2 regions of the Rhizobium sp. SAFR-030 genome follow, and region 1 is predicted to be linked to the other one. Evidence: riboswitches for the same ligand, from Rfam matches in the RefSeq annotation. Region 1 holds a riboswitch; the other holds the start of a gene.

Region 1 (15,193 bases):
GCTTGCCGGCAAGATGCTGGCGATGATCTTCGAGAAGCCGTCCACCCGTACCCGTGTTTCCTTCGATGTCGGCATGCGCCAGCTGGGCGGCGAGACGCTGTTCCTGTCCGGTACCGAGATGCAGCTCGGTCGTGCCGAGACGATCGGCGATACCGCCAAGGTTCTGTCGCGCTACGTCGATGCGATCATGATCCGCACCACCGATCATCGCCGGCTGATGGAAATGGCCGAGCACGCGACCGTGCCGGTGATCAACGGCCTGACCGACGAGACGCATCCTTGCCAGATCATGGCGGATCTCTTGACCTTCGAGGAACATCGCGGTCCGGTCTCCGGCAAGACCTTCGCCTGGACCGGCGACGGGAACAATGTCCTGCATTCCTTCGTCGAAGGTGCCGCCCGCTTCGGCTACCAGATGAACATGGCCGTGCCGATGGGCTCCGAGCCGCTCGACAAGTACCTCAACTGGGCCCGCAACAATGGCGGCGAGGTCATGCTGTGCCATGATGCCGAACGTGCCGTCGAGGGTGTCGACATGGTGGTCACCGACACTTGGGTGTCGATGAACCAGGAGCACAAGGCGCGCGGCCACAACATATTCCAGCCCTTCCAGGTCAACGAGCAGCTGATGCGGCGCGCCCGGCCGGAGGCGCTGTTCATGCACTGCCTGCCGGCCCACCGCGGCGAGGAAGTCACCGACGGCGTCATTGACGGTCCGCAGTCGGTGGTCTTCGACGAGGCGGAAAACCGCATGCACGCGCAGAAGTCCATTCTCGCCTGGTGCTTCGGCGCGGTCTGAACGACTGCGTCCGCGCAGGCTCTGACCGAAAGCCTTGATTTGCCGGTGGCGCGCCCCCATCTGGCGGTTTTCCAACCCGCGCCGGCGATCAGTGTCGCGGCGGCGCTTCAATGACATCGTCGGCCCATCTCGCCCGGCCAAGCGGTTCCGCTCGGCTGTCTTTTGTGCGAAACGGATGGCTTCGGCGTGAAGGAGCAGATCATGGCAGAAGCCACAGTTGAACTGACCGATATCAATCTGGCCGGCGACGACCATGTGGTGCCCTTCCAGGTGGAGGGCATGGACGTCCGCGGCCGCGCCGTGCAGCTCGGTCCGCTGCTCAACACCATCCTCGGTCGGCATGACTATCCGGCCCCGGTTGCCCGCCTGCTTGCCGAGGCGATCGTGCTGACGGCGCTGATCGGCACCTCGCTCAAGTTCGACGGCCGCTTTACCGTGCAGACCAAAGGCGATGGTCCGGTCGATCTGCTGGTCGCCGACTTTTCGAGCCCGGAAAGCATGCGCGCCTATGCGCGCTTCGATCAGGAGGCGCTGGACGTGGCCATTTCGGAAGGCCGGACATCGCCGCCGGAGCTGCTCGGAGACGGTTACCTCGCCTTCACCATCGACCAGGGTCAGGGCATGCAGCCCTATCAGGGCATCGTGCCGCTGGACGGCTCGTCGCTCGAGGAAATCGCCGGAGTCTACTTCCGTCAGTCCGAGCAGATCCCGACCAAGGTTCGCCTCGGTGTCGCAGAACTGCTTGATCGAGACGAGGACGGCAAGCCGCGTCACAACTGGCGGGCAGGCGGCGTTCTCGCGCAGTTCCTGCCGCCGGCGCCGGAGCGCATGCGCCAGCCGGACCTGCATGGCGGCGACGGCGACGAGCGCGACGAGGAGCATGTCAATGACGACAGCTGGGCGGAGGCCCGGATGATGGTGGAGACGGTCGACACCGACGAGCTGACGGATCCGCAGGTCGCCATCGAGCGGCTGCTGTTCCGGCTCTTCCACGAGCGCGGCGTGCGCATCTACGAGCCGCAGGGGGTCCTCGACCGCTGCAGCTGCTCGCGCGACAAGATCAAGGGCGTGCTCGACGGCTTTACTGCGGAGGAGATCGAAGCGAGCCAGGAAGACGGCCAGATCGCCGTCACCTGCGAATTCTGCTCGACCACCTACCGCTACGATCCGTCGGAATTTACCGCCGCCTGATCATCTACGCAGGCAGCCGGCAGATATGCCGGGTGTCTGCCAGCATCTTGGCGGCTGTGGCAGCGCGGGGCGTCGACTGACGCTCAGTTGAGGACGCGCATCAGGCCGGGGCTGTCGAGGGAGAAGGCGGGGATGGCGACGATCAGGGTTTCCCCTTCGTCGGTTTCCATCTGGTAATGGCCGAACATCAGACCCGACGGCGTGTCGAGCGGGCAGCCGGACGAATACTCGTATGTATCGCCGGGTTTCAGCCGCGGCTGTTCGCCGACGACCCCTGGTCCCTCCACTTCGTCCACCAGACCGTTCTGATCGGTGATGTTCCAGTAGCGATGGACGAGCCGGACGGTCAGCTCCGAATGGTTGGCGATGACGATGCGATAGGCCCAGACATAGCGGCTCTCATCCGGGTCGGATTGCTCCTCCAGATAATAGGGTTCAACGGCGACCTCTATGTCCCTCGTCCGTGCGCGATACATGCAGACCTCAATCCTGTGGCTAGGGATATTGTACAGGAAGTGGCTGAGGTCAAGAAACGTGCCCGCGCCGGAGCGCGAGCCGCATGTATTTGCCTAGTTGATGCCGCTCGCGACGAGCGGCCGGCGTCCGTCAGCCGGCGACCTTGGCGATCGCCTGGGCCAAATCCTCGACCAGGTCGTCGCCGTCCTCGATGCCGCAGGAAAGCCTCAGCGTGCCGGGCGAAATGCCCAGCTCGGCGCGTGCCTCGTCGGTGAGGTTCTTGTGCGTCGTGGTTGCCGGATGGGTGATCAGGCTCTTGGCATCGCCGAGATTGTTGGAGATCTTGATGACTTCCAGCGCATCCTGGAGCGCAAAGGCTGCGTCCTTGCCACCCTTCAGCTCGAAGCAGACGAGCGTCGAGCCGCCTGACATCTGCCGAGCGATGATATCGGCCTGCGGATGATCCTTGCGACCCGGATAAATGACCTTGCCCACTTTGCTTTGATCGGCGAGGAAGTCGGCGATCTTCGCAGCGCTCTCCGTCTGCTGCCTGACGCGCAGCGGCAGCGTCTCCAGACCCTTCAGAAGCGTCCAGGCGTTGAACGGCGACATGGCCGGTCCCGTGTGGCGGAAATAGTCGTGCAGGTTCTCGTTGATCCATTCCTTGTCCGACAGGATCACGCCGCCGAGGCAGCGGCCCTGGCCGTCGATATGCTTGGTGGCGGAATAAACGACGACGTGCGCGCCGAGCTCCAGCGGCTTCTGGAAGAGTGGCGTGGCGAACACGTTGTCCACCACCAGCTTTGCCCCGACCTGGTCGGCGAGCTTCGCGACGCCGGCGATGTCGACCACTTCAAGCGTCGGGTTGGTCGGGCTTTCGAGGAAGAGCACCTTGGTGTTGGGGCGGATCGCCGCTTCCCAGTTGGCGAGATCCCGGCCGTCGACCAGCGTGCACTCGACGCCGTATTTCGGTGCCAGCGTTTCCACCACGTAGCGGCAGGAGCCGAACAGCGCGCGTGCGGCGACGATGTGGTCGCCGGCCTTCACCTGGCAGAGGATGGCGGCGGAAACGGCGGCCATGCCCGATGCCGTGGCGCGCGCATCCTCGGCACCTTCGAGTGCGATCATTCGCTTTTCGAACATGTCGTTGGTGGGGCTGCCGTAACGGGCGTAGATGAAGCCGTCGGTCTCGCCCTTGAAACGGGCTTCGGCAGCGGCTGAGTTTTCGTAGACGAACCCTTGCGTCAGGTAGATCGCTTCAGACGTTTCGCCGTATTGCGAGCGCAGCGTGCCTTCGTGGACGAGTTGGGTTGCGGGGCGCCAAGTCTTGCTCATGTGTCACCACTTCAAACAAAAAAACCGGTCGCATAGCAGACCGGTTTCGCACCCGGTCTTTTTAGCCACTTGTTTAACGTGGCTGCAAGCCGACCGGCCAAATCACCACGGGATAAGCTTGGATAGCCCCAAGCAATCCTTGCGTCAATTCCCCGCTTTTGCTTTTGTCCCCCGGAAGGATAAGGGCAATGATACGCACAGCGGGCATTCTGGCAGACCGCGCCATAGGCGCACTCTTCGACGGCGGCAGGCTGAAAAGCGAGGCGCCGCTCGATCACGACCAGATCCAGCCGGCCAGCCTCGACCTGCGGCTGGGCTCCAAGGCGCTGCGCGTGCGCGCCAGCTTCATGCCCGGCCGCGAGCATACGGTGGCCGACAAGCTGGCGCGGCTGACGCTGCACGAGATCGACCTGGAGCCGGGCGCGGTTCTCGAAACCGGCTGCGTCTACATCGTGCCGCTGATGGAAAGTCTCGATCTGCCCGACGACCTGTCGGCCTCCTGCAACCCGAAAAGTTCGACCGGTCGCCTCGATATCTTCACCCGGGTGATGGTCGACCACGCGCAGGAATTCGACAAGATCCCCGCCGGCTACAAGGGGCAGCTATACCTCGAGATCTCGCCGCGCACCTTTCCGGTCATCGTCCGGCGCGGCTCGCGCCTGTCGCAGATCCGCTTCCGCACCGGCCAGGCGCTGCTGAGCGAGGCGGATGTCGTTGCACTGCACGAGGCTGAAACCCTGGTGGCGAGCGAAAACCCCAACGTTTCGGGCGGCGGCATCGCACTGTCGATCGATCTGAAGGGCACCGGCCCCGACGGGCTGATCGGCTACCGCGGCAAGCATCATACCTCGGTGGTCGATGTCGATCGCAAGGCAGTGCTCGATGTCCTGGATTTCTGGGAGCCGCTCTACAGCCGCGGCCGCGACGACCTCATCCTCGATCCCGACGAATTCTACATCCTGGTGTCGCGAGAAGCTGTGCATGTGCCGCCGCTCTATGCCGCGGAAATGACGCCCTACGATCCGCTGGTCGGCGAGTTCCGCGTCCACTATGCCGGCTTCTTCGATCCGGGCTTCGGCCACGCGCCGTCCGGCGGGTCGGGCAGCCGTGCGGTTCTCGAGGTGCGCAGCCACGAGGTGCCGTTCATTCTCGAACACGGCCAGATCGTCGGCCGGCTTGTCTTCGAGCATATGCAGGAGCGCCCGCAGGCCCTCTACGGCTCCGGCCTCGGCTCAAACTACCAGGCGCAAGGGCTGAAACTCTCCAAGCATTTTCGCGGCTGAGGCAGCGCCAGGCGGCCCTTGCCGTGTACTGAAGACGGTTTGCAAGCAACGCACCGGTTCCCCTGGCTGCCGCCTTTTTGCTTGAAGCCGCTGCGCTGTTGATGCTAATCCTGCGCACCGCAGGCGGGTGTAGCTCAATGGTAGAGCAGCAGCTTCCCAAGCTGAATACGAGGGTTCGATTCCCTTCACCCGCTCCATTCTCCCCAGTGTCTTCTTCTGCGATCAACGATCCGGTCCAAGCGGCCGGCTTCCGGTCTTATCCGCTTGGCGGATCGGCCGGTGCGGCGTCTTCTTCCAGAAGAACGGGTTGGTGCGCAGCTCGTTGACGGCGCGCCAGGCGGCATAGGAATTCATCAGCCAGTGGAGCGGAACGGCCACCCACCGCCAGCCGACCTTGCGCCGCTCCGTCTCGATCATCGATCCAACGCCGAGCGCCAGGAACGTCGCATAGCTGCCGAAGACGTTGGCGGTGTCGACCAGCATCAGGAAGAGCGTCGCTGCCGGGATTTCCACCACCGTGTTGGAGATCAGGACGAAGATGCCATAGCCGAGGAAGGCGAGGATCAGCGGGTGCAGCAGTGCCGAGATCAGCATGCCGCCGATCAGCAGGTGGAAGACGAGCGTTGCCGCAAGCCCCATCTGGCGGGTGGTACCGAGCGGATCTCGAGTCATCACCAGCCACGTCTGCAGCCAGCCCTTGAACCAGCGCGTCCGCTGGCCGGTCCATACCGGCAGTGAGGTTGGCGCATCCTCCAGCGTCTGGCAGCGCAGCGTCTCCGAGCGGTAGCCCATGCGGTAGAGCCGGAGACCGAGATCGGCATCCTCCGTGACGTTGAACGGATCCCAGCCGCCGACCTTGCGCAGCACGTCGGTCCTGAAATGGTTGGAGGTTCCACCGAGCGGCATCGGCATGCGGTATCGCGACAGCATCGGCAGCAGGCCGCGAAACAGCGCCGCATACTCGACCGCGAACATCGTGCTGACGCCGTTTTCCGCGAGGTTGGCGATGATCAGCGGCGCCTGCAGGCAAGCAACTTCGGGCGGACGCGAGCGGAAACGGCTGCAGGCCTCGAGCAACTGCTGTGGATGCGGACGGTCTTCCGCGTCGTAGACGGCGAGATAACTGCCGCGGGCACCCGCCAGCGCATAGGTCAGCGCCTTGGGCTTGGTCCGCGGATGACACGGCGGCACCTCGACGATCTCGAAATGTGCCGGCAGGCCGAGCCCTTTGAGCGCCTCTATGGTCTCCCGGTCGTCGGCCTCGCAGACGAGCTTGACGTCGAGCAGCGACGATGGCCAGTCGAGCCGCCGCAGACTTGTTACCAGCTGCTGGGCCATGCCCGCTTCCCGGTAGAGCGCCACCATGACGGTGTAGCAGGGCAAGGGACCTTCCGGCATCAGCAGCGGCAGGTTGCGCCTCTGCCGCTGCTGGAGGACGGCCGCGATTCTCAGCATCAGGCCGGCGAGATAGAGGAACGACAGCGTGGCATGCGCCAGCGGCAGCAGCAGGCCGGGCGATGACAGGCAGAGGCCGACAATAGCGGTGACGAGACAGCCGGCCGCCAGCCCCTGCCGACCGGTGGCGACGACCCGTGCCGAATAATGCGGCTCGCGGTCGAACAGGTCGGTCACTGCATGTCGCACGCGCCGCGCCGCGCCCGCTGCCCAGACGGCCCGCCGCATCGCCGATGGCGTGGTGATGGCGAGCCCGCGGCCGAGCTCCGGCAGGCGGATCAGCAGCGCCGAGAATTCCGCAAGCCGGCCGGCTTCGGGAACGATGGCCACCTGCGGCGGCTTGTGCCGGTGGTTGATGCGGATCTGCTTGGGCTGCAGCAGCTGCGCGTCGATTCCTTCCAGGTCCTGCACCGTCGCCGGATCGATCACCTCGATCAGCGGCAGCCGGAAGGCGCGAGCGACGGCGCCGTAATAGGCTGCCTCCTCCACTTCGCCGCAGTGCAGGAGCTCGGCTTCCAGCGTCGTGCCGTTGAGGCTGGCAAGCCTCGTCAGGCGCGCCACCAGCGGCTTGGAGAAACCGAGCGCCGCCAGAACGGCGGCTTCCTCGGCATGTGCGCTACCCGGCTCGGCACCTGAAGGCTGCACGGTACCGTCGCCGGATTGCTCCGGTCCGACGTCGGCCGCCATCCCACCCCGTACGGCAGCTGTCGGCGGATATTCCCCTACATCCGTCAAACTGGTACACCATGTCGAGCTGGCGCCCCACGGCCTGCTCCACACCGGATCATATACATACACGCAATGGTTTCATCCCTCAAAATGTACGGGTCTTGTCGACACTTCCTTGCAGTTGTGGCGGTTCTGCTGCCGATCAGCGTCGCCGGCGCTTCCGCAGCCGAGATTACCGAGGCGAGCAGTGGCGCTCAGGGTGGCGCCGAGATGCCGATCCTGGCGGATCCGAACGAGCGCCTGGCAAAGCCGGATCTTTCGACGCTCGTGCGTTTCCGTGTGCTGACGACGGTCGATTTTCCGCCATTTAGCTTTGTCGATCAAAGCGGTCGGCTGTCCGGCTTCCATGTCGACCTGATGCGGGAAATCTGCGACGAGCTGGCGATCGGCCCCAAGTGCCAGATCCAGGCCATGCCCTTCGATACGCTGCAGTCGGCGCTGGCCGATGGCGATGGCGAGGCGGTCGCAGCCGGTATCGCGGTGACGCCGGCGCTGCGCGAAAGGTTCGCCTTTTCGAGGCCATACATCACCATTCCTGGCCGCTTTGCCCGCAACCTGAAGGTGGATGCCAAGGGAAATGCGGCGACAGCGCTCGCCGGCCGGCCGGTTGGCGTGGTGGCCGGAACGGCACATGATGCCATGCTGCAGGCGTTCTTCCCCAGCCTCCGTCGGGTCGGCTTCGACAATCAGGACGCCCTGCTGCAGGCGTTGAAGGCGAACGAGGTGGATGCCGTCTTTTCCGACGGCCTGAGGCTGCCCTTCTGGACGGCGAGCGCTGCGTCGGAAGCCTGTTGCGCGCTGTTCGACGGGCCTTACCTGTCGGAGCGCTTTCTCGGCGAGGGGCTGACGATCATGCTGCGCCCGAATGCGCCGCAACTGGTCGCGGCAGTCGATCACGCACTGGCGCAGCTGGCGCAGAAGGGCCGCCTGCAGGAGATCTACCTGCGCTATTTCCCCAACGGCTTCTACTGAGACCCCGGCAGGTGCGGCCTACTGGCTCGCCCAGATGATCCGCGCCATCCACTCTACCTCGGTCCGGTCAAAGACACGGTTCGGGTGGTCGGGATTGAGCGAGGTCAGCTCAATGCTGCGGGCACTCTGGCGCAGCAGGACCTTGGCCATCACCTCGCCATCGCGGGTCTTCACCACCACCCTGTCGCCGCGGCGGATCTGCGCCCCCGGTTCGACGATCAGCCGGTCGCCGTCGCGGTAGAGCGGCAGCATCGATTCACCCTGGACTTCCAGCGCGTAGACACCGGCCTTGCGGGATGCCGCAATCGGAAAATCCACCACGTCCCAGCCCTGGCCGGCCGGAAAGCCGCCATCGTCGAAAAAGCCGCCGGCGCCGGCCTGGGCAAAGCCGAGCAGCGGGATGGCGCTCGACTGTGGCGGGAAGATGCCGTCGGGCAGGCCGGTCGTCGTATCGTCCCGCTTAGTGCGGGCATCGCCATTGGCGCGAACCGCCTGCGGCAAGTAGCCGACGAACTGGTCCATCGTCGCGCCCGTCGCCTCCAGCACCTTGGCGATCGATTCCGTCGATGGCCAGCGCAGCCGCCCGTCGGGGCCGAGGCGTTTGGATTTGTTGAACGACGTGGGATCGAGACCGGCGCGGCGGGCGAGACCGGACGCGGTCAGCTGGTGGCGTTCCGCCAGCGTATCGATCGCCTTCCAGATCGTCTCGTGCGACAACATCAGGATACTTGCTCCGGCGTCCCGCCGCCGCCCATCGAAGGGCAACGCTTGTCGGGGCGATCCTCTTTCCAACGTCGTGCGCCCCCTCGAAAGCAGGCAGGCGGAAGGCCTTCAAAGGCTTCAGAAGTGGCATCCGATTGTAGCGGATTGTGGTGTAGCTGTACTGAAACACACAGCTGGAGTAAAGAAAAAAAGGAATAAAATCCTCTTGGCCGTGATCAGGCGACCATGGCCATATTGACCTTGCCCAATTTGATGACCGCCTGCGTGCGGCTGTCGACGTCCAGCTTCAGCAGGATGGCCGAAACATGCGCCTTGATGGTCGCCTCCGAAACGCCGAGCTCATAGGCGATCTGCTTGTTCAGCAGGCCTTCCGCCAGCATCGACAGGACGCGACTCTGCTGCGGCGTCAGCGTTCTCAGCCGTCCCATCAGCTCCAGAACCACCGGATCCTCCTGGCCTTCCCGTTCGACACACGCGGGCACCCAGAGGCCACCCTCCAGCACCGTCTCGATGGCGCTGCGGATCTCGTTGAGGCCGGAGGACTTGGAGATGAAGCCGGACGCACCAAGATCGAGCGCCCGGCGCACGGTGGACGTATCGTCGCTCGCCGAGACGATGACGATCGGCAGGTTTGCGAATTCGGCGCGCAGCGACATCAGGCCGGAAAAGCCGCTGACGCCGGGCATCGCCAGATCGAGCAGGATCAGATCGGCCTCCGAGCAGGCGCCGGCTGCCCGGCGGGCATCCTCGAATGTGCCTGCCTCGATGATCTCCGTCCGCGTCGAGATGTCGTTGACCGCCTGGCGCAATGCGCCGCGGAACAGCGGATGATCGTCGGCAATGATGATCGTGATCGCTTGCATGTCCACACCCCCTCCCAAGAGCATAGTCCGCGTCTTACCCGCCGTTAGTCTTAATCCTCGCGACTGTTCGAGACAAGCGTAAGTTTAGCGGCTGCAACCGCGCGTCACGTACGGTCGGGTAACGGGCGGCCTTCTTCTCGAAATTCTTCAATGAGGCCCATGAAGCGACGCATGAAACGCTCCATGATCGAAAGCGACTGTTCGATCTCGGCTTCGCTTGGCGGACCGGCAGGCCGGCCTACGGAAGCATCCGCCTTCTTCTCCAGCGCCTCGACCCGCCTGGCGAGCATGTCGAGCTCCTGCTCGAAGGCCATCCGCTCGTCGGCTGCCATCCGGCAGGTCAGGCCGCCGGCTTCCTCGCGGCAGAAGCTCACCGCGCCCGTCTGCTGGTCCAGCCGTACGAAGCCCGTCTCCGTCTTCTCCAGACGATAGCGGTTGTCGGCCGTTGGCGCGGGTGGCGTCTGCGCCATTGCGGGGATCGCTGAAAGGATCAGAGCGGCAATCATTGCCAAGCCTGCATGCGTCATGACCATACCTCCTGTTCGACCGGCGAACTGCGCTCGTCCGCCGGCTCCGGCATGGACAACCGGACCACTTTGCGGCAAAGCCTCCTCATCTCCACGAGACCGGAACCTGAGGATGAGCGGAACTATATACAAGATCGTGCCGGAAGAACTGTGGCAACAGGCCCGAAACGCCGGTGTTTTTCTCGGCGCAGCGGTGGATCTCGCCGATGGCTTCCTGCATTTCTCCACGGCATCCCAGCTGCGCGAGACTGCCGCCCGTCATTTTGGCGGCCAGGCCGACCTGCTGCTGGTCGCGATCGATGCCGACCGGCTTGGCGAGGCCCTGGTTTTCGAACCGTCGCGGGGCGGCGATCTCTTCCCGCATCTTTATGGACCGCTGAACCTTGATGCAGTGATCTGGGAAAATCCCCTGCCGCTCGGCGCCGGAGGCGTCCACCAATTTCCGGAGACACTCTGATGCCCGTGTTCGATATCGCCCGCCGCGCGCTGTTCATGCTTGAGCCGGAAACTGCGCATGGGGCCTCGATTGCCGCCTTGAAATCGGGTCTGGTACCTGCCTGTCGGATGGATAATGACCCGCGGTTGGCTGTCACGGTTGCCGGTCTGCGCTTTCCCAATCCGCTGGGGCTGGCCGCCGGTTACGACAAGAATGCCGAGGTGCCCCAGGCGATCCTGAGGCTGGGCTTCGGTTTTACCGAAGTCGGCACCCTGACGCCGAAGCCGCAGGCCGGCAATCCGCGCCCGCGCATCTTCCGGCTTGTCGAGGATGAGGCCGTCATCAACCGGCTCGGCTTCAACAATGAGGGGCATGAGGCGGCGCTACGGCGTCTGAGCGCGCCGCGGGGCGAGGGTATCGTCGGCGTCAACATCGGCGCCAACAAGGACACTGTCGACCGCATCGGCGACTATGTCGCCGGAATCCGCCGTTTTGCCGGGCTCGCGAGCTACTTCACCGTCAACATCTCCTCGCCCAACACGCCGGGCCTGCGCGACCTGCAGGCCCGCGACAGCCTGGCCGCACTGCTGTCTGCCACGCTTGGCGCGCGCGACGAAGAAGCTCTGCGTCACGGCCGCGGCGTGCCGGTCTTCCTGAAGATCGCTCCGGACCTGACTGAGGAAGGCATGGACGACATCGCCGCCGAGATCCTCTCGCATCGCCTGGACGGACTGATCGTCTCCAACACCACGCTGGCGCGCGACGGGCTCACCGACCGGCAGCAGGCAAACGAAGCGGGCGGCCTCTCCGGCAAGCCGCTCTTCCGCCGCTCGACGGCCGTTCTCGCACGCATGCGCAAGCGCATCGGCACCGCCCTGCCGATCATCGGTGTCGGCGGCATCTCATCGGCGGAAACGGCACTGGAAAAAATCCGAGCCGGCGCCGATCTGGTGCAGCTGTATTCCTCGATGGTCTATGGCGGGCCGGGCCTGCCGGGCGAGATCGTCAAAGGCCTGGCGCGCAGCCTCGATCGGCTGGGCGTCGCGTCGATCAGCGACTTGCGCGGCATCGAGACCGAGCGTTGGGCCGCCGAAGCGCTTTGAACTCCGGCTGCTGGGCGTCTAGCGGAAACGAGGTGCGGATCGCCATCCCGGATCACGAGAAGTTGCGTCGCTCTTATCTCATTTTGCCATAGTCCTCACCATATGTTACATCAGGTAACATTCGATGAGGTTGCTCTCATGCTGAAAGAACATCTGAGCCTGCCCGGTCTGACGATCGGTGGCCTTCTGGCCGGCGCCCTGGCGCTGCGTCTGGCGATCTGGGCAGTCGCGCCGGGGATCTAGTCGGCAGCGCTGGCAAAGCTGTCGCGTCTCTTGCGCGGCAGGTTGCACACCAGAAACAAGCCCCGCATCAGCAGAAACAGGTTGAGGCTGGCCCATAGACCGTGATTGCCGAAAGATGGCACCAGGAGAGCGAGCGCGACGCAGTAGCAGGCAAGCGATGCCAGCATCATGTTGCGCATCTCGCGCGACCAGGTCGCGCCGATGAAGATCCCGTCCATATGGAAGGCGAGCGCGCCGGTGACCCCGGTCGCAGCCGCCCAGGACAGATAGATCCCAGCCATCCGTCGGACGTCTTCGGACGTGCTCAGGAGCGCAATCAGCGGCGTGCCGATGGCGAGGAACAGGCCGGCGAGCACGAGGCCGAGCGCGATCGACCAGCCGCCGGTCAGCCACAGTGCCCGCCGAAAGCTCGGCAGGTGCGATGCGCCGACGGCGCGGCCGGACAGTTGCTCCGCGGCGCCGGCAAGCCCATCGAGAAAGAACGACACTAGCAGGAAGATGTTCATCAGCACGGCATTGGCGGCAAGCGTCACCGCGCCGGCACTGGATCCAAGCCGCGTCATCAGGGCAAAGGCGGTGTTGAGCACCAGCGAGCGGATGAGGATGTCGCCGTTCAGCCGGAACAGTCGTGAGAGTTGCTGCCGGTCGAAGAGCGCCGCGCGGCCCGGTCGCGTGACGCCGCGCAGCCGGCGGAAGATGATCGTCAGTCCGGCGAGCATCGCCACCACCTCGGCGATCGCGGTGCCGATGGCGACGCCGGGGATGCCCCAGCCCAGCCAGAGGCCGAAGAGGAGGGTGCACAGGATGTTGGTGCCGTTCAGCAGGATCTGCAGCTTCAGCCCGAGCATGCCTTCGCCCCGCCCAAGCACGAAGCCGAGGATGACGAAGTTGGCGAAGGTCGCCGGACTGGTGAGGACGCGGATGGCAAAATAGCTGCGGGTTGCCGCGATCACAGCGGGGTCCTCGCTCATCAGGCCCGGCGCGTAGCGCCAGATCACCGGTGCCAGAAGCAGCATCAGCGCCCCGAGTCCAACCGCACCCAGCAGCGCCCTGAGCAGCACCGCCTGCTGTTCGAAGCGATCCCGACGGCCGAACGCCTGCGCCACGAGGCCGGTGGTCGACGTCCTCAGAAAACTGAGGCTGCCATAGAGAAGGTCGAAAAGGATGGCGCCGATCGCCAGCCCCGCCAGCGCCGCCGGATCGCCGAGCTGTCCGACGACCGCGGTGTCGGTGAGCCCCAGCAACGGCGTCGTCAGATAGCCGAGCGTCATCGGCACGGCGATCGACAGCACCAGCCGATGCGTTACCTCGAACGCGTACGGATTGTCGCCCTTGGCCTCTTGCATGCACGTCTCCCCGGAACTCGCCCGAGGGGTGTCGTCATGTCGAACCGGCTCAGGCCGACAGGACCATTGCCCAATAGGAGCGGCCTGTCGAGGGCGAGCGCGCCACCGCGACGCCAACCGACCGGTAGTCACCAAGCATGTTTTCCAGGTGCTTGCGGGAATCGATCCAGGCCTGAACGGCGGCGCCGACACCCGCCTGGCCGCTGGCGATGTTTTCCGCCGCCGGCAGCGGCACGCTGCTGCGCTTCATGCGATCGCCAAAACTGTCGCCGAGGCCGATCAGGTGCTTCATCTCGCCGGCCTTGGCCATCCGGACCGCCTGTTCGGCAGCCGCGCGTCCGGTCGGTCCGCTCGAAGACAGCGCCGAAAGGCCTTGTCTTGCGCGCAGCGCGTTGACCAGCGGCAGGGCGCCACGGGTCTCGTCGGTCGCCCCGGCAAGCGAGACGGGTGCACGCATCGTCGAACATCCGGCAAGCGCCAGCAGGGCGCCACCGGACAGGAGGAGGAAGCCGCGCCGGGCTTCGATACGGGAGCTTGGTGTCATCAGCGTCGATAGTTCACAATGCGCAGGAGGATGAAGGCGGGGATGACGATCGTCGCGCCGAGCAACAGGTAATCTCCGACGGCACCCAGAGCGTTGAAGCCCCGGTGCCAGAGATCCTGGGCAAAATCGCGGATGCCGTAGAAGATGTCGAAGGGGCGCACGTCGAACATCGCCATCACGAAGCCGACGATCAGCGACACGACGATCAGCTTGACGATCGTGCGTGCCGGGCTGTCGCCCAGGAATCTGCTCATGTCGGCCATGCGTGCCCCTTGTTCGTTTGCCTTGCGCGCCTGAGATAGGTCCTGGGCGACAGTCCCGCAAGCAAACGTGCCGCTTGCTCCGATAGAACTTGAGTTTTTTTGTGGCTTCGGCCAGAAGCGCGCATCGCTGGAACCAGACTTCAATGATCACCACCCAGTTCTCCTCCGGGGACGCCATCGCCGACCGCCGCGCCGATTATGCGCGCATGCTGTCTGAGGCCGGCGATTATGCGGCTGCCGTAGAACTCTTCGAGCAGGCGCTGGAGCTGGTGCCCGGATGGACGGCCGGCTGGGTCATGCTCGGCGAGGCGCGTAACAAGGCCGGGCAGGCGGAGGGCGCCATCGAAGCCTTCGAGACGGTGGCGCGGCTGGATACGACCGGCCTGTTCGGTGCGCCGTTGAAGCTTGCATTGCTTGGTGCCGCGCCGACCCCGGCGCATCCGCCGTCGGCCTATGTCGAAGGTCTGTTCGACGACTATGCCGATCGCTTCGAGACTGCCCTCGTTGAAAAGCTCAACTACACCGTGCCGCAGAAGCTGTTTGCGCTGGTGCAGCCGCTGGCGCCTTTCCGCGTGACGGTCGATCTCGGCTGCGGCACCGGTCTTTTCGGTGCCGAGGTGGCGTCCGCCACCGCGCGCCTGGAAGGATTCGACCTTTCCACGAACATGCTTGCCAAGGCCGAAGAGAAGCGGATCTACCATCACCTGGCGCAGGCCGACCTGTCGGAGCCGGCAGACGCATCAGGCCTGTTCGGCGAGGATCTGCCGCGCGGCCGCGCGGATCTCGTCTCGGCGGCTGACGTCCTGATGTATCTCGGGAGCCTGGATGCGCCCTTCGCGCTCGCCCGCGACCTGCTGTCGCCGGGCGGCCTGTTCGCCTTCTCCGTCGAGGATGCCGGCGAGGTCGAGACCGGTTTCCGCCTGCA
Region 2 (15,193 bases), on a different contig from region 1:
AGCAGCGTCGTCTTGCCGGCGCCATTGGGGCCGACGAGACCGATCCGGTCGCCGCGATGCACGCGGATGGAGAACGGCGCGACGATGGTCCGGTCGCCATAGGCCTTGGTGATGGCCTCCGCCTCGATCACCAGCTTGCCGCTTTCCTTGCCCTCTGAGGCCGAGGCCTGGATGGTGCCCTGCGGTCCCTGATGGCCACGGTAGTTGGAGCGCAGCGTCTGCAGGTTGCCGAGCCGGCGCATGTTGCGCTTACGCCTGGCCGTCACGCCGTAGCGCAGCCAGTGCTCCTCGCGCTCGATCTGCTTGCCGAGCTTGTGCTGCTCCAGCTCCTCCTCTTCCAGCACCTTGTCGCGCCATTCCTCGAAATAGCCGAAGCCGCGGTCGAGCCGGCGCGCCGTTCCGCGATCGAGCCAGACGGTGGCAGTCGAGACCTTTTCCAGGAAGCGACGGTCATGGGAGATCAGCACCAGGGCGCTGCGGCTCTTCTGCAGCTCGCTTTCCAGCCATTCGATCGTCGGCAGGTCGAGATGGTTGGTCGGCTCGTCGAGCATCAGGATGTCGGGTTCCGGCGCCATCACGCGGGCTAGCGCCGCGCGCCGGGCTTCGCCGCCCGACAGCCGGTTCGGATCTTCCTGGCCGGTCAGGCCCAGATGGTCGAGCAGATAGGTAACACGGTAGGCGTCGTCGCCGGGGCCAAGGCCCGCCTCGGCATAGGCCTGGACGGTCTGATAGCTGCCGAAGTCGGGTGCCTGCTCCAGATAGCGGATGGTCGCCGACGGATGGCGGAACACCTCGCCGGACTGGGATTCGACGAGGCCCGCGGCAATCTTCATCAGCGTTGACTTGCCGGAGCCGTTGCGGCCAACGAGGCAGATGCGGTCGCCCGGCTCCACCTGCAGATTGGCGCCGTCGAGCAGCGGCGCGCCGCCGAAGCTCAGCCTGATGTCGTCGAGCTTGAGGATGGGAGGTGCCATTCGGTCGTCTAGACTCCGCTGAGGTCGTAGGGTCTGGCGAGCAGGATCGCCCGGCCGCTCTTCAGCGTCACGGAGATCGGCCCGTCTGCTAGATTGGATATGGTGCGCGACGACCCGAAGGTCAGCGAAAAATCGGTGAGCGGATAGCGCGCATTGCGGATCGTCAGGCCTTCGAGTGCCGTGAAGCCGAGCACCGAGAACAGCGCACCTTGCGGCAGGTCGAGTTCCAGCCGGTCGCCGCCGGTCATCGGATAGGCTTCCTCGTCACCGGACGAGAGCATCACCTCGTAGCCGTCCTCGACCAGGCCGAGACCGTTGAGGTAGTGCTGCAGTGCATGGTCGGAACGTTCGCCGCCCAGGGCCCCGGCAAAGATCAGCCGGGTGGCGCCCCGGGCGATGGCTTCGGCGACGGCGATTTCACCATCGGTCGCCGCCTTCGATGCCGGGTAGGTGCGGCGCTCGATATCCGGCCACATGCGGCTCAGTGCCGCGTCGCTGCTGTCGAAATCGCCCACCCAAAGCTCCGGCTTCAGCCGCAGGCCCTGCGCATGGCGCATGCCGCTGTCGGCGGCAATGACCCTCGTTCCATCGACAAGCGCACGCAGCCGATCGGTGAGGGTCAGGTGGCCGCCCAGAAGGATGGTGAAGGAGGATGAACTCATGGCCTGCCCTTAGCGCATCTTCAGGCAAAAGGGAAAGGCCGAAGACGCGGTGACGGGGGGCGCGAAGGACGCGGCGGCTATCGCCGCGGCCGATGTCGGGATGGATAGGAACGCTAGCGCTTCTTCGGGGCGGCGGCTTCGGCGCCCTTCAGCTGGGTGGTGAAGGTGGAAGTCGGCGCTGCGGCGGCCTTCGTCTTGTCCTTCTTCGGTTTGCGCACTTCGCGGTTCGAACGTACCTGACCTTTGGCCATTGATCTTGTCCTTGTGGCCCGGCTCCATCTGCGGAGGGGCGTTGCGGGGGGGTAGCAAGCTGTATCGGATGTGGTGGCGGATCGGTTTGTCGAGGGCGGCGGGCAGCCCGTCTTTCTCAGAGACTGGTTTCCGGGACTGGCTATCCGAGAGTGACATCCCTGTCCGGAGTGGCTGTCGGCCGCATCGATTGGCTGATCGGAAGAAGAAGGCTGGCGGCACGCAAGGCTTCGGCCGCCGCTCCGGGGCGACCTTCGGCTGGCCCTGCGATGTCTCGTGACCTTCTGCCAGATTCGCAGATCGGCTGCGGAATACAAGCGCAATCTTGTGGCCGCAGGCGTCCGGACGCCGCTTGCGGACCCGGTGCCGGCTGATTACCTTCCGCCCAGGCCTTTCGAACCCTGCAGGAGCATCCACCGCATGCAGTTTACCGGTACCGCGGACTACATCGCCGACAAGGACCTGATGGTCGCGGTCAATGCAGCGATCCGCCTCGAGCGGCCGCTGCTGGTGAAGGGCGAGCCAGGTACCGGCAAGACCGAACTGGCGCGGCAGGTGGCGGCGGCGCTCGATCTGCCGATGATCGAGTGGAACATCAAGTCGACGACCAAGGCGCAGCAGGGGCTCTATGAATACGACGCAGTGTCGCGGCTGCGAGACAGCCAGCTCGGCGATGCGCGGGTGAACGCGGTGTCGAACTACATCCGCCAGGGCAAGCTGTGGCAGGCCTTCTCCTCGGACACCAAGGTGGTGTTGCTGATCGACGAGATCGACAAGGCAGACATCGAGTTCCCCAACGACCTTCTGCAGGAACTCGATCGCATGGAGTTCCACGTCTACGAGACGGGCGAGACGGTGAAGGCCAAGGTCCGGCCGATCGTCATCATCACCTCCAACAACGAGAAGGAGCTGCCCGACGCGTTCCTGCGCCGCTGCTTCTTCCATTACATCCGCTTTCCGGATGCCGAGACGCTGTCGCGGATCGTCGACGTCCATTATCCCGGCATCAAGCAGACCCTCGTGCGCGCCGCACTCACCCAGTTCTACGAGATCCGCGAGACTGCGGGTTTGAAGAAGAAGCCGTCGACTTCGGAGGCGCTCGACTGGATCCGGCTGCTGGTGTCGGACGACGTCGATCCCGAGACGCTGCGCGGCGACGTCAAGAACGCACTGCCGAAGCTGCACGGCGCATTGCTGAAGAACGAGCAGGACGTGCATCTCTTCGAGCGCATGGCGTTCATGGCAAGGCGGGAGCGATAGGTGGCAAGGCCGGACATCCCGATTGATTGACCTTCGGCTGCGAAAGGCCTATTGAGGACACTCTTCGTGGTGATTTGGCCGGCCGGCTTGCAGCCACGTTAAAAAAGTCGCTAAAGGGCCGCGAGAAGATGTGAAACCTTCCACGGACCGGTCGCGACCATTCGCTGCCGGTTTTTCTGTTTTTGTAGGTTCGAGCCCATGCCGATCAAGATCCCCGATACCTTGCCCGCCTTCGACGCACTGGTGAACGAGGGCGTGCGGGTGATGACCGAGACCATGGCCGTGCGGCAGGACATCCGTCCGCTGCAGATCGGCCTGCTCAACCTGATGCCGAACAAGATCAAGACGGAAGTGCAGATGGCTCGCCTTGTCGGAGCCTCGCCGCTGCAGGTCGAATTTTCGCTGGTGCGGATCGGCGGCCACAAGGCCAAGAACACCTCGGAAGAGCACCTGCTGTCGTTCTACCAGACATGGGAAGAGGTGAAGGACCGCAAGTTCGACGGCTTCATCATCACCGGCGCCCCGGTCGAGATGCTTCCCTACGAGGAAGTCACCTATTGGGAGGAGATGCGGCAGATCTTCGACTGGACCGACACCCATGTCCATTCGACCCTCAACGTCTGCTGGGGCGCGATGGCCGCCATCTATCATTTCCACGGCGTGCCGAAGCACGAGCTGAAGGAAAAGGCGTTCGGCGTCTACCGGCATCGCAATCTCTGCCCGTCCTCCATCTATCTCAACGGCTTCTCCGATGATTTCCAGGTGCCCGTGTCACGCTGGACGGAAGTCCGCCGCGCCGACATCGAAAAGGTCCACGGACTGGAAATCCTGATGGAATCGGAAGAGATGGGCGTCTGTCTCGTTCACGAGAAGAAGGGCAACCGGCTCTACATGTTCAATCACGTCGAGTATGATTCCACCTCGCTGGCGGACGAATATTTTCGCGACGTGAATGCCGGCATTCCGATCAAGATGCCGTACAACTACTTCCCGCATAACGATCCGGCACTGACGCCACAGAACCGCTGGCGCAGCCACGCGCATCTGCTGTTCGGCAACTGGATCAACGAGCTCTACCAGACCACGCCTTACGATCTGGAGCAGATCGGCACGCGGTAGCAAGGACCCGGCATGTTCATCCCCTTCTTCCTGAAGCTGAAGGACGCCAGGGTCCCGGTCACGCTGCGGGAATTCCTGGACCTTCTGGAGGGTATGGAGGCCGGACTTGCCGATTTCGATGTCGAGGCCTTCTACTTCCTCGCCCGCGCCGCGCTGGTGAAGGACGAGCGTCACATCGACCGCTTCGACCAGGTGTTTTCCACCCATTTCAGTGGTCTTGAGGCCATCTCCGGCATTGAAGTCAGCGAGTCGGAGCCGCTGCCGGAGGAGTGGCTGCGCAAGCTTGCGGAACGGCACCTGAGCGCCGAGGAGAAAGCGCTGGTCGCTTCGCTCGGCGGCTTCGAGGCGCTGATGGAGATGCTGAGGAAGCGGCTTGAGGAGCAGCAGGGCCGCCATCAGGGCGGTTCGAAGTGGATCGGCACGGCCGGCACATCTCCGTTCGGGGCCTATGGCTACAATCCGGAAGGCGTGCGCATCGGCCAGAAGACGTCGCGGCATCGCCGGGCGGTCAAGGTCTGGGACAGCCGCGAGTTCCGCGATTTCGACGATGCCCGCGAGATCGGCACCCGCAACATCAAGGTGGCGCTGAAGCGGCTGCGCCGCTGGGTGCGCGAGGGTGCCGCCGACGAGCTTGACCTCCCCGGCACCATCCGCTCGACCGCGGAGCACGGCTATCTCGATGTGCAGACGCGTCCGGAGCGGCGCAATTCGGTGAAGCTGCTGATGTTCTTCGATGTCGGCGGATCGATGGACGATCACGTGGCCGAGGTGGAGGAGCTGTTTTCGGCAGCCCGCTCGGAGTTCCGGCACCTGGAGCACTTCTACTTCCACAACTGCCTCTACGAGAGCGTCTGGCGCGACAACCGCCGCCGCTCGACGCGCCTGCCGGTCACCGAAATCCTGCGGACCTACGGGCCTGACTATCGGATCATCTTTGTCGGCGACGCGACGATGAGCCCTTACGAGATCAGCCATCCCGGCGGCTCGGTGGAGCACTGGAACAAGGAGGCCGGCGAGGTGTGGATGGGCCGGATGACCGCGCATTTCCGGCGTGTCGCCTGGATCAATCCGGTCGCCGAGCCACAGTGGGATTTCACCCAGTCGGCCATTCTCATGCGGCGCATCCTCGACGGGCGGATGTACCCGCTGACGCTTTCCGGGCTGGAGCAGGCAATGCGCTCCCTCTCCCGCTGAGCGTATTTCAAGGATTGCGAAGGAACCGGTTTTGGCGCAGTTTGCGCCGCGCCAGATCGGTGAGAAGACTGAGGACAGGACGGATAAGCATGGCAACGCAAGGTGAAATCTTCGGCACGACGGCTGCGGGCGAAACGGTGTACCGGGTGAAGATTTCCGGCGGCGGCCTGACCGCCCATGTGATGACCTGGGGCGCCGTTATCCAGGATCTGCGGCTGGAAGGTCACGAGGCGCCGCTGGTGCTGGGCTTTGCCACGTTCGACGATTATCCCCAGTATTCCTCCTATTTCGGTGCAACGCCGGGCCGGGTCGCCAACCGCATCGGCCATGGACGCTTCACGCTCGACGGCAAGCAATACCAGCTCGATCTCAACCAGCACGGCACGACACATCTGCACGGCGGTAGCGACGGTCTCGGCAAGACCAACTGGACGATTGTTGCCCATTCCGACAACAAGGTGATCCTGCAGGTCACCGACACGGACGGCCGCGGCGGCTATCCCGGCAACTGCACCGTCACCGCCACCTATGAGCTGAAGGACGACGGCGTGCTCAGCGTCATCTACGAGAGCGTTACCGATCAGCCGACGCTCGCCAACATCTGCCAGCACACCTACTTCAACCTCGACGGCCGCGAGGATATCCTCGGCCACGACATCATGATCGCTGCCGATCACTATCTGGAGCTCGACGAGGAGCAGGTGCCGACGGGCGTGCTGGTTCCGGTCGAGGGCACGCCGATGGATCTGCGCCAGCTCGGCCCTGTCCGCCGGAGCGGCGAGGACGGTGCGCAGGTCGATTTCGATCACAATTTCTGCCTGTCGGCAAATCGAACGGAAAAGCGTTCCGTTGCACTGGTGCGCAGCGTCAACTCCGGCGTCTCGCTGGAAGTGCGCACCACAGAGCCGGGCGTTCAGCTCTATTGCGGCTTCAAGCTGAAGCCGACGGTGCCGGGGCTCGGCGGCGCGGCCTATCATCCCTATGGCGGGCTCTGCCTCGAGACACAGATCTGGCCGGATGCCATCAACCACGACGGCTTCCCCAACGCCATCCTGCGGCCCGGCGAGGTGCTGCGCCAGGAGACCGACTACGTGTTCGCCAAGAGCTGAGGCGCGTCGTCCTCTAAGCCTTCCCGGTGATGGCCGGGCTGAACACCATCAGGCTGAGGATCTCGAACAGCACCTGCGCGCCGGCATGGGCGGTATTGGTCGTCGCGTCATATTGCGGCGCGACCTCCACCACATCGGCGCCGACGAGGTTGATGCCCTTCAGGCCGCGGATGAGTTCCAGCACTTCGCGCGTCGTCAGGCCGCCGACCTCCGGCGTGCCGGTGCCCGGCGCGAAAGCCGGATCGAGACTGTCGATATCGAAGGAAAGATAGGTCGGGCCGTCGCCGACGATCGCCTTCGCCCTGTCCATGATCGCCGGAATGCCAAGCCCCGTTATCTCCTCGGCATGGATCACGGTCATGCCGCTCTCGTAGGAAAACTCCCAGAGATACTCGGCCGATCCGCGAATGCCGATCTGCACGGTGCGCGTCGGATCGAGAACGCCGTCCAGCACCGCGTTGCGGAAGGGGCCGCCGTGGTGGAACTTCGTCTGGTCGAAGCCACCGCTGGTATCGCAGTGGGCGTCGATGTGGATCATGCCGACGGGTCGGTGCTTGCCCACCGCCTTCATGATCGGATGGGTAATCGAATGGTCGCCGCCGACGGCAAGCGGGATCACGCCGGCATCGACGATCTGGTTGAAGCGCTTCTCGATGTCGTCGTGGCTCATCTCCAGCCGGTAGCGGCTGCGGAACGGCACGTCGCCGATATCCGCGACGCGCAGGTCGTGGACCGGGGCGCAACCGAGGACATGGTTATAGGGTCCGATGCGCTCGATGCTGCGCAGAGCCCGGGGGCCGAAACGCGAGCCGGGGCGGTTGGTGACGCCGAGATCCATCGGTACGCCGGTGATTGCTACCTGCAGGTCGCCGAAATCGGGACTGTCCGCCTCGACCGTCCGGTAGGGCGCCGACAGGAAGGTCGGCACACCCGCATAGGGTGCGGCACGCGTGCCGTTGCTGAAGATCTTCTCGCCCACCTTTGCGAAAGCCGGGTCGAAGATCTCGCCGCCTTCGCTGCTGCCGTACTTTTCCCGCAGCGCCGCCAGTTTGTCTGCATCCAGGCTCATCTTCTGCTCCCATGCCGCTGTCGGCCATACCGCGCAAACCCATATGCGCAATCGCCGTGCATCGCCGGCCGCTGCCTTCGTTTTGCGCAGTATCGGCGCAAATGGCGCGTGAAATCAATTGACAATCGGCCTGCCTCCACCGTTAGTCGGCGCGTTCAATCTCATCGCAGGCCGCCCTCCATGCCCTTGTCCTCCCCCGCCTTCAACCCGCTCGTCGCCCGGATCTCGCCGCCTCCCGTGCCGTCCGTCCAGGCCTGGGCGCGCGCCTATGACGGCGCCAAGGGGCCACTGATCGACCTGTCGCAGGCGGTTCCCGGATACCCGGCGCATCCGGCCATGCTCGGACTTCTGGGCGAAGCGGCGTCATCGGCCGCCTATACCGGCTACGGCCCGATCGAAGGCGAGACGGTCCTGCGCACTGCCTATGCGGCGCATGTCTCGCTGGTCTACGGCGCCGATCTGTCGGCCGATACCATCCACATCACCTCGGGCTGCAATCAGGCGTTCATCTGCGCCGCCATGGCGGTTGCCGGCGCCGGTGACACGGTGCTGATGACGGAGCCCTTCTACTTCAACCACGAAACCACGCTTTCGATGCTCGGCATCCGCACAAGCTTCGTCGCCTGCGGTGCCGACAACGGCTTCCTGCCGACATTGGAGGACGTGGCGGCTGCGTTGACGCCGCAGGTGAAGGCACTGGCGCTGGTGTCACCCAACAATCCGACGGGCGCCGTCTACCCGCCGGCGCTGATCGGCGAGATCTTCGCGCTTTGTCAGGCACGCGGCGTCTGGCTGATTTTCGACGAGACCTACCGTGATTTCCTGCCGGATGCGCATCAGGCGCCGCATGCCCTATTCGGCGAGAGCGGATGGCAGGATGGCTTCGTCTCGCTCTACAGCTTTTCGAAGAGCTTCTGCATTCCCGGCCACCGGCTGGGCGCCATCACTGCCGGACCCGGATTCGTGGCGCAGGTCGCCAAGATCATGGACAACCTGCAGATCTGTGCACCGCGCTCCGCCCAGGCCGCCGTTGCGCAAGCCCTGCCGCTGCTGACCGACTGGCGGGAAGACAACCGGTTGGAGATCCTGCGCCGTGCCGAAGCACTCAGATCGGCGATGTCGGGGCTGCCGCAGTGGCAGCTGGCGGCGGTCGGCGCCTATTTCGCCTTCGTTCGCCATCCGTTTCCCGGCATAGATTCGGCAACCGTCGCTGAAGCGCTGGCGAGACAGGTCGGCGTTTCCTGCATTCCGGGCGGCTATTTCGGGCCGAGCCAGGAGGACTTCCTGCGGTTCGCGTTTGCCAATGCCGACGCGGCGGGCATTGGTCGCCTGGCCGAGCGGCTGAGCGGCTTCACGCTCTGATCAGGAAAACACAGTCACCAGCAAGTAGATGAGGCTTTTCAGCAGCGCATAGGCGACGCCGGCGACCAGAAACAGCGAGACGATGCCGAGCACGACGCCGGCAAGGATCCACAGCCCGTCCTTTTCCAGGATGCCGAAGGCGATCAGGCAGATGCCTAGCGCCGGCAGCATGTTGCCAAGCGGGATTGGCAGCGCCAGCACGATCGCCAGGATAAGACAGAAGCAGCCGATCAGGCGTTCGGCCACCGGCGACGTGAGGAACGAGAGCCGCGGCTTCAGCATGCGTTCGGCTCTGGCGATCCAGGGTCCGGTTCTGCCGATCATCGCGGCAAAGTCGGTGCGCAGCATCGAACGGCCGGCGATCAGCTTCGGCAGCCAGGGTGCGCGGCCGAGCGCCATCTGCGCCGACAGGAAGACCAGCGGAATGCCGAGGATCGCCGAGGTGCCGGGCGGCGTCGGAATGGTGTTGGGCATGGCGAAGATGAACAGCAGCGCGCCGAAGGCGCGATCCTGCATCAGCAACAGGAGATCGGAGACGAAGATGCGCGCCCGGCTCGGATCGTCCGCTAGGCTCCGCAGCATCTCGGAAAAGCTGCGGCCGGCGGCAGTACCGGATGCGGGATCGTCTTCGTCCGGCGCATCGGAACGCGGAACAGGCGGCTGCGGGTAAAGGTCCATCTGTCAGAGGACCGTCTGAAACGATAGGCGGGAAGGGGTCATGGAAATGGCCATGTCACAAGAACATGGCCATTTCGTTACGGATTGCGATCGGCAGTGCGTTGACGATCAGAATTCCATGTCGTCCATGCCGCCATCATCCATGGCCGGCTCTTCGGCGGGAGCGGCAGGCTCGGCCGGTTCGGCCGCCTGCGCCTCGTTGCCGCCCATCATCCCGGCAATCGCGCTGCCCAGCAGCACGCCACCGGCAACGCCCATGGCCGTCTGCGCTGCACCAGCCAGGAAGCCGCCACCGCGCGATGGCTGGCCCTGGCCGTAGCCGGGGCCGAAGCCTTGCGCCGGCTGGCCGCCCCAGGGATTGCGGGGACCCGCCTGCGGCTGCATCGGAGCCATCCCGGGTGTCATTCCTGGCGCCATGCCCTGTGCCCGCATCGCGCCGGGTGCCTGCCGCTGCGGCTGCGAACCGCTGCCGAAGATACCCGAGAAGAAGCCGCCGCCCGAGGCCGGACGGGCCGAAAGCTGGTATTCCAGCTCCTCGATCCGCCGCTGCGCCTCTTCCAGCGCCTGCTCCTGAACGACGATCGTCTGCGCCATGAAGTAGGGTGCGCCCGGCTAGGCATTGATGCGGTCGCGGATCAGGTGCTCCGCGTCCGGATCGCGCGGCCCGGACTGGCTCTCGACCTGCGAGAGCTTGCCGAACAGCGCTTCAATTGCCTGACGGTCGTTATGGTCCATGAATGTCTCCTGCCTGGCTTCCGGTTACTCTTCGCGCTGGCCGGTAAGGCTCAGCAGCAGCTGGAAGATGTTGACGAAGTTGAGGTACAGCGACAGCGCGCCGAAGACGGCAAGCTTCTGCTGGCTCTCCTGGTCAAAATTCTCGGCGAACTGCTCCTTGATGTTCTGCGTGTCCCAGGCGGTCAGGCCGATGAACACGAAGATGCCGATGATCGAGATGGCAAACTGCAGGGCGCTGGAGCCGAGGAAGATGTTGACCACCGAGGCGATCACCACGCCAATCAGGCCCATCACCAGGAACGAACCGAACTTGGCGAGGTCGCGCTTGGTGACGTAGCCGTAGAGGCTGGTGGCGCCGAACATGGTGGCGGTGATGAAGAAGGTGCGGGCGATGCTGGCACCGGTAAACACCAGGAACACCGAGGCGAGCGACAGGCCCATGACGGCGCAGAAGGCCCAGAAGGTCATCTGTGCGGTCGAGGCGGACATCGTCTGGATCTTGAACGAGAAGAAGAAGACGAAGGCGAGCGGCGCCAGCATCACCACCCACTTCAGCGGGCTGGAGAAGATCGGCACGTAGAGCGCCGGCGTCGAGGAGACGACGAAGGCGACGATGCCGGTAATGACAAGGCCGAGTCCCATGTAGTTGTAGACGCGCAGCATGTGCTTGCGCAGGCTCTCGTCGAGTGCGGCGTGCGACTGGACGGCCGGGTTATAGCCGAAACGCGGATTCATGGCGTACTCCTGTGGTTGTTCAGTAAAGGGAACGGGCGAGGCTTTCGGCCTCGGTCTTCAGTTGGGCGGCGTTCTGCGTATCGGAGACGAGCGCATAGGCCACCTCGCCGATCTGCCAGTAGGAAGCCTCGACGGCATCCTTCTTCACCAGCGACACCGGCTGGACGTTGAAGCTGCCGGGGCGAACGGCAAACAGCGACAGCCGCACATCCTTGCCGTGGCTGATCGCCATCTCGACGCTCGGACCGAAGGCGGAGGGGAAGACCTGCACGTCCTCGACCTTCCAGCCGTCCGGGATCTCGGGCATGACAATCGCCGTTGCCGAACGGATCTCGGTCGGGTCATAGCGCGATGCCTCGGCCTGCGACGTCATCGTCTCGCGCAGCACCGATGTGCCGTGGGCGCGGATGGCCTCCTCGACGAAGGCCGGCGGCGGCACGGAGGCCACCACTTCGGAGACCGTGAACGTGCCGAACTGGCTGCTCAGGCCCCAGCCGGCGGCAACCAGCACCACGGTTGCGGCAAGCCGCTGCAGCGACTGGAAGATCCGGCCGCGCGACAGGGCCGCCTGCAGCCGGCGCGCCGCCTCGCGCGTCTGCGGAAGACCGTGCGGATGCCGCTCGGCCAGCGCCAGGCGCAGTTCGCCCCTGATCGCCAGGTCCGCCATCACCCGTGCGGCAATGTCGGGATGTTCGGACAGATAGGCTTCCACCTCGATGCGGCGTCCGGCATCCAGCTGGTCGTCCACATAGGCTTCCACATCGGCGGCTTGTACCGGATCAACGGCTGTCATCGCGGCCTCCTTCGATCAGTTTGAGATGGCCGGTGCTGTCGGGCAGCTTGCGGCCGCTTTCCTCGAACTCGCGCAGCCGCGCCCTGGCGCGCGACACGCGCGACATCAGCGTGCCAACCGGGATGTTGAGCGTTGCTGCGGCGTCCTGATACGAAAGCCCCTCGATCGCCACCAGGTGCAGCGCGTCGCGCTGTTCCTCGGGAAGGGCGAAGAAGGCGTTGCGCAGCTGCTTCAGCCGGATTGACTGGTCGGGATCCGAATGATGGACTCTTTCAGAGATTTCCGCCGCCGCCTGATGACGTGCGTCGGACGATCGCCTGCGGCGGATGCGGTCGATATGCGTGTTGTGGACGATCGACAGCAGCCAGTTGCGCAGGTTTGCGCCATTGCGGAACGTGCTCTTGCGCTCGAAGGCCCGCACCAGCGCGTCGTGCACCAGATCCTCGGCATCGTCGGGATTGCGCACGAGCGACCGCGCATAGCGGCGCAGTGCCGCCAGCTGGTTCAGGACATCGAAAGGGTGCCGCTTGTCGCTCATGTCCCTGTATACGCGAGCAGGCGCCAGGTTATTCCCGCCATCCTCGAAAAAATCGAGCGGCTTCGTCCTCAGCGAAGCTCCGGCCCGGTCAGTCGAGGAGCGACTCACGCAGCTTCTCCGCCTGGACCAAGTGCCGAGCGGGCATAACGCCATGTCGCTCTGTGAGATGTCGAGGCGCACGGACATCGGTCCCATGCCGGATTGATCGTCCGTCAATGCGAACCCAACCGGTGCGGAAACATCCGCGCCGGTTACGGAAAGCATCGCGCTCCGCAGGAGCGGAATTCGCTTAAACCAATGTGAAATGGAAAAATTTGGAGCGGGCGAAGGGATTCGAACCCTCGACCCCAACCTTGGCAAGGTTGTGCTCTACCCCTGAGCTACACCCGCTCATCAAACCAGCAGCCCGGGGTAGATCGCTGGGCCGTGGGTCGCTCGCTTGCGGCGACGGGCGGTATATGGCCCAACTGATTTTCGAATGCAACAGGGAAATGACATGGAAGCCGAGATTTTTCGGTTCTCCGCGTAACTACCTGTTTTAGCGCGGGTTTTCCAAAAGCAGCGTTCGGGCTTGTGATGCCGGGCCGGTGTGGCCGCCGGTGCTGGCGCCGACGCGCGATGTCGGAAAGCGCCGCAGCCGATGGCGCGGTCCGGCTTGTGGCTGAGCGGCCCCCGTCTCTATAGTGCCGGCCAATGCACCCATCCCCGCGCCCGCCGCGCCTCATCCAGGAAAGCCGCCCTCCACGCCATGACAGACACTGCCTCCGCTCCGACGGCCTGCACCGCCGACGACCTTTTCCGCCTGCTCGACGAGCTTGGCATTTCCCACACGACAAAGACCCATCCGGCGGTGTTTACCGTCGCCGAGTCGGCAGATCTGCGCGACGCGATCCCCGGCGCCCATACCAAGAACCTGTTCGTCAAGGACAAGAAGGACCGGTTCTTCGTCATCACCGTGGAGGAGCATGCGACCGTCGACCTGAAGAGCGTCCACAAGCTGATCGGCGCATCGAGCCGCGTCTCCTTCGGCAGTCCTGAGAAGATGCTCGCCTATCTCGGCGTCGTTCCGGGGTCGGTCACCGTCTTCGGAGCCATCAACGACCGGGACAACGCCGTGACCTTCGTGCTCGATGAGGCGCTGATGGACAGCCACATCATCAACGGCCACCCGCTCACCAACGAGGCCACCACATCGATCGGCCGCGACGATCTCCTGCGATTTCTGGAAGCCACCGGCCACACGCCGCTTGTCTTGAAAGTGACGTCCTGACATACGATCTTTGCGAGCAGATGGCAGGCAGTTAAGCAGTCCCGGGAGATTTCCATGAGCGGTTCCGACAATCCTTACAGCGGCAGCTATGGCGGACAGATGAGCGGCAGCATGAGTTTCGGCAGCCAGCCGCAACAGGCGGCGCCGGCTGCATCGGCATCCGGCCCGGCCGCGCATATCAAGGATACGACGACCGCCGCCTTCCCCAAGGACGTGCTGGAAGAATCGCGCCGCCAGCCGGTGCTGGTCGATTTCTGGGCTCCCTGGTGCGGCCCATGCAAGCAGCTCGCCCCGGCGCTTGAAAAAGTCGTCAACGAGGGCCAGGGCCGCGTCAAGCTGGTCAAGCTCAACATCGATGATCATCCGTCGATCCCCGGCCAGCTCGGTATCCAGTCGATCCCGGCCGTCATCGCCTTCGTCGATGGCCGCCCCGTGGATGGCTTCATGGGCGCCGTGCCGGAAAGCCAGATCCGCCAGTTCATCGACAAGATCGCCGGCCCGCCCGGTGCCGATCAGGCGGCCGAGATCGAGGCCGCGCTCGAGGAAGCCAACGGCCTCCTGCAGGCGGGAGACGTCCAGAATGCGGCCCAGCTCTTCGGCGCCGTGCTGCAGGCCGATCCGGAAAATGCCAAGGCGGCGGCCGGCATGATGGAGTGCCTGATCGCGCTTGGCGAAACCGAGCGCGCCCAGCAGATGCTCGCCTCGCTGCCCGAAGAGCTGTCGTCGGCAGCCCCTGTCCAGGCCGTGGCGTTGAAGCTGCAGCAGATCGAGGAAGCCCGCAAGCTCGGCGATCCGGTGGCACTGGAGCAGCAGCTGGCGCAGAACCCGGACGATCACGCGGCGCGGCTCAACCTGGCGAAGATCCGCAATGTCGAGGGCAAGCGAGACGAGGCGGCCGATCACCTGCTGACGATCATGCGCAAGGACCGCACCTTCGACGACGACGGTGCGCGCCGTCAGCTGGTTCAGTTCTTCGAGACCTGGGGTCCGAAGGATCCAGCGACAGTCACCGCGCGCCGCCGCCTGTCGTCCATCCTGTTTTCCTGAGCGCCTCGGCTTGTCCGCGGCGGGGCACCTGCTTCGTCGCGACAGGCTTACCCGTCTTGCTGAATCGGCTGGATGCACCACATTAGAAACAGAGCTGCAATCAGCCAGCTGACGGGTGGAGAAGGTTCATGCATGTCGGAAATGCACGGTACGTGAAGCGTGAGGATCTGCCGGAGACGATCCCGGTATTTCCGCTGACCGGCGCCCTGTTGCTTCCGGCCGGGCAGTTGCCGCTCAATATCTTCGAGCCGCGCTATCTGGCGATGTTCGATGCGGCGCTCGCCGGCGAGCGGCTGATCGGCATGGTACAGCCGGCGCTCAGCGAACCCGGCGAGGGGTCGCGGCAGGCGTTGGCGCCGGTCGGCTGCATCGGACGCATCACGTCGTTTGCCGAAACCG

What was found. A riboswitch is a leader RNA that binds a small molecule or an ion and turns the genes downstream of it on or off. The one in region 1 is predicted to bind S-adenosylmethionine.
Region 2: it holds a riboswitch for S-adenosylmethionine, as region 1 does, so the genes downstream of both, metA (homoserine O-acetyltransferase MetA) here and ACR65N_RS17885 (O-succinylhomoserine sulfhydrylase) in region 1, are expected to answer to the same signal.

Annotation. Positions count from the first base shown of each region.
Region 1 is NZ_JBPFDO010000005.1:429,839-445,031, forward strand. It holds gene argF (ornithine carbamoyltransferase) at 1-799, shown strand, start outside; gene ACR65N_RS17875 (Hsp33 family molecular chaperone) at 1,001-1,990, shown strand; gene apaG (Co2+/Mg2+ efflux facilitator ApaG/CorD) at 2,074-2,466, opposite strand; gene ACR65N_RS17885 (O-succinylhomoserine sulfhydrylase) at 2,597-3,781, opposite strand; SAM riboswitch at 3,822-3,900, opposite strand; gene ACR65N_RS17890 (2'-deoxycytidine 5'-triphosphate deaminase) at 3,970-5,064, shown strand; tRNA gene ACR65N_RS17895 (tRNA-Gly) at 5,188-5,261, shown strand; gene ACR65N_RS17900 (glycosyltransferase family 2 protein) at 5,287-7,206, opposite strand; gene ACR65N_RS17905 (transporter substrate-binding domain-containing protein) at 7,339-8,220, shown strand; gene ACR65N_RS17910 (S24 family peptidase) at 8,239-8,940, opposite strand; gene ACR65N_RS17915 (response regulator transcription factor) at 9,159-9,806, opposite strand; gene ACR65N_RS17920 (hypothetical protein) at 9,911-10,333, opposite strand; gene ACR65N_RS17925 (DUF952 domain-containing protein) at 10,446-10,790, shown strand; gene ACR65N_RS17930 (quinone-dependent dihydroorotate dehydrogenase) at 10,790-11,872, shown strand; gene ACR65N_RS17935 (MATE family efflux transporter) at 12,112-13,461, opposite strand; gene ACR65N_RS17940 (CAP domain-containing protein) at 13,511-14,005, opposite strand; gene ACR65N_RS17945 (DUF6460 domain-containing protein) at 14,005-14,259, opposite strand; gene ACR65N_RS17950 (class I SAM-dependent DNA methyltransferase) at 14,412-15,193, shown strand, end outside.
Region 2 is NZ_JBPFDO010000006.1:227,900-243,092, reverse strand. It holds gene ACR65N_RS19260 (ABC-F family ATP-binding cassette domain-containing protein) at 1-974, opposite strand, end outside; gene ACR65N_RS19255 (thiamine diphosphokinase) at 983-1,636, opposite strand; gene ACR65N_RS19250 (hypothetical protein) at 1,750-1,887, opposite strand; gene ACR65N_RS19245 (AAA family ATPase) at 2,306-3,145, shown strand; SAM riboswitch at 3,202-3,279, shown strand; gene metA (homoserine O-acetyltransferase MetA) at 3,344-4,264, shown strand; gene ACR65N_RS19235 (vWA domain-containing protein) at 4,277-5,458, shown strand; gene ACR65N_RS19230 (aldose epimerase family protein) at 5,542-6,567, shown strand; gene speB (agmatinase) at 6,581-7,636, opposite strand; gene ACR65N_RS19220 (aminotransferase) at 7,817-8,998, shown strand; gene ACR65N_RS19215 (exopolysaccharide biosynthesis protein) at 8,999-9,577, opposite strand; partial or broken gene ACR65N_RS19210 (DUF2076 domain-containing protein) at 9,785-10,276, opposite strand; gene ACR65N_RS19205 (hypothetical protein) at 10,289-10,411, opposite strand; gene ACR65N_RS19200 (Bax inhibitor-1/YccA family protein) at 10,436-11,146, opposite strand; gene ACR65N_RS19195 (anti-sigma factor family protein) at 11,166-11,939, opposite strand; gene ACR65N_RS19190 (sigma-70 family RNA polymerase sigma factor) at 11,926-12,477, opposite strand; tRNA gene ACR65N_RS19185 (tRNA-Gly) at 12,793-12,867, opposite strand; gene ACR65N_RS19180 (prolyl-tRNA synthetase associated domain-containing protein) at 13,226-13,747, shown strand; gene trxA (thioredoxin) at 13,802-14,794, shown strand; gene ACR65N_RS19170 (LON peptidase substrate-binding domain-containing protein) at 14,923-15,193, shown strand, end outside.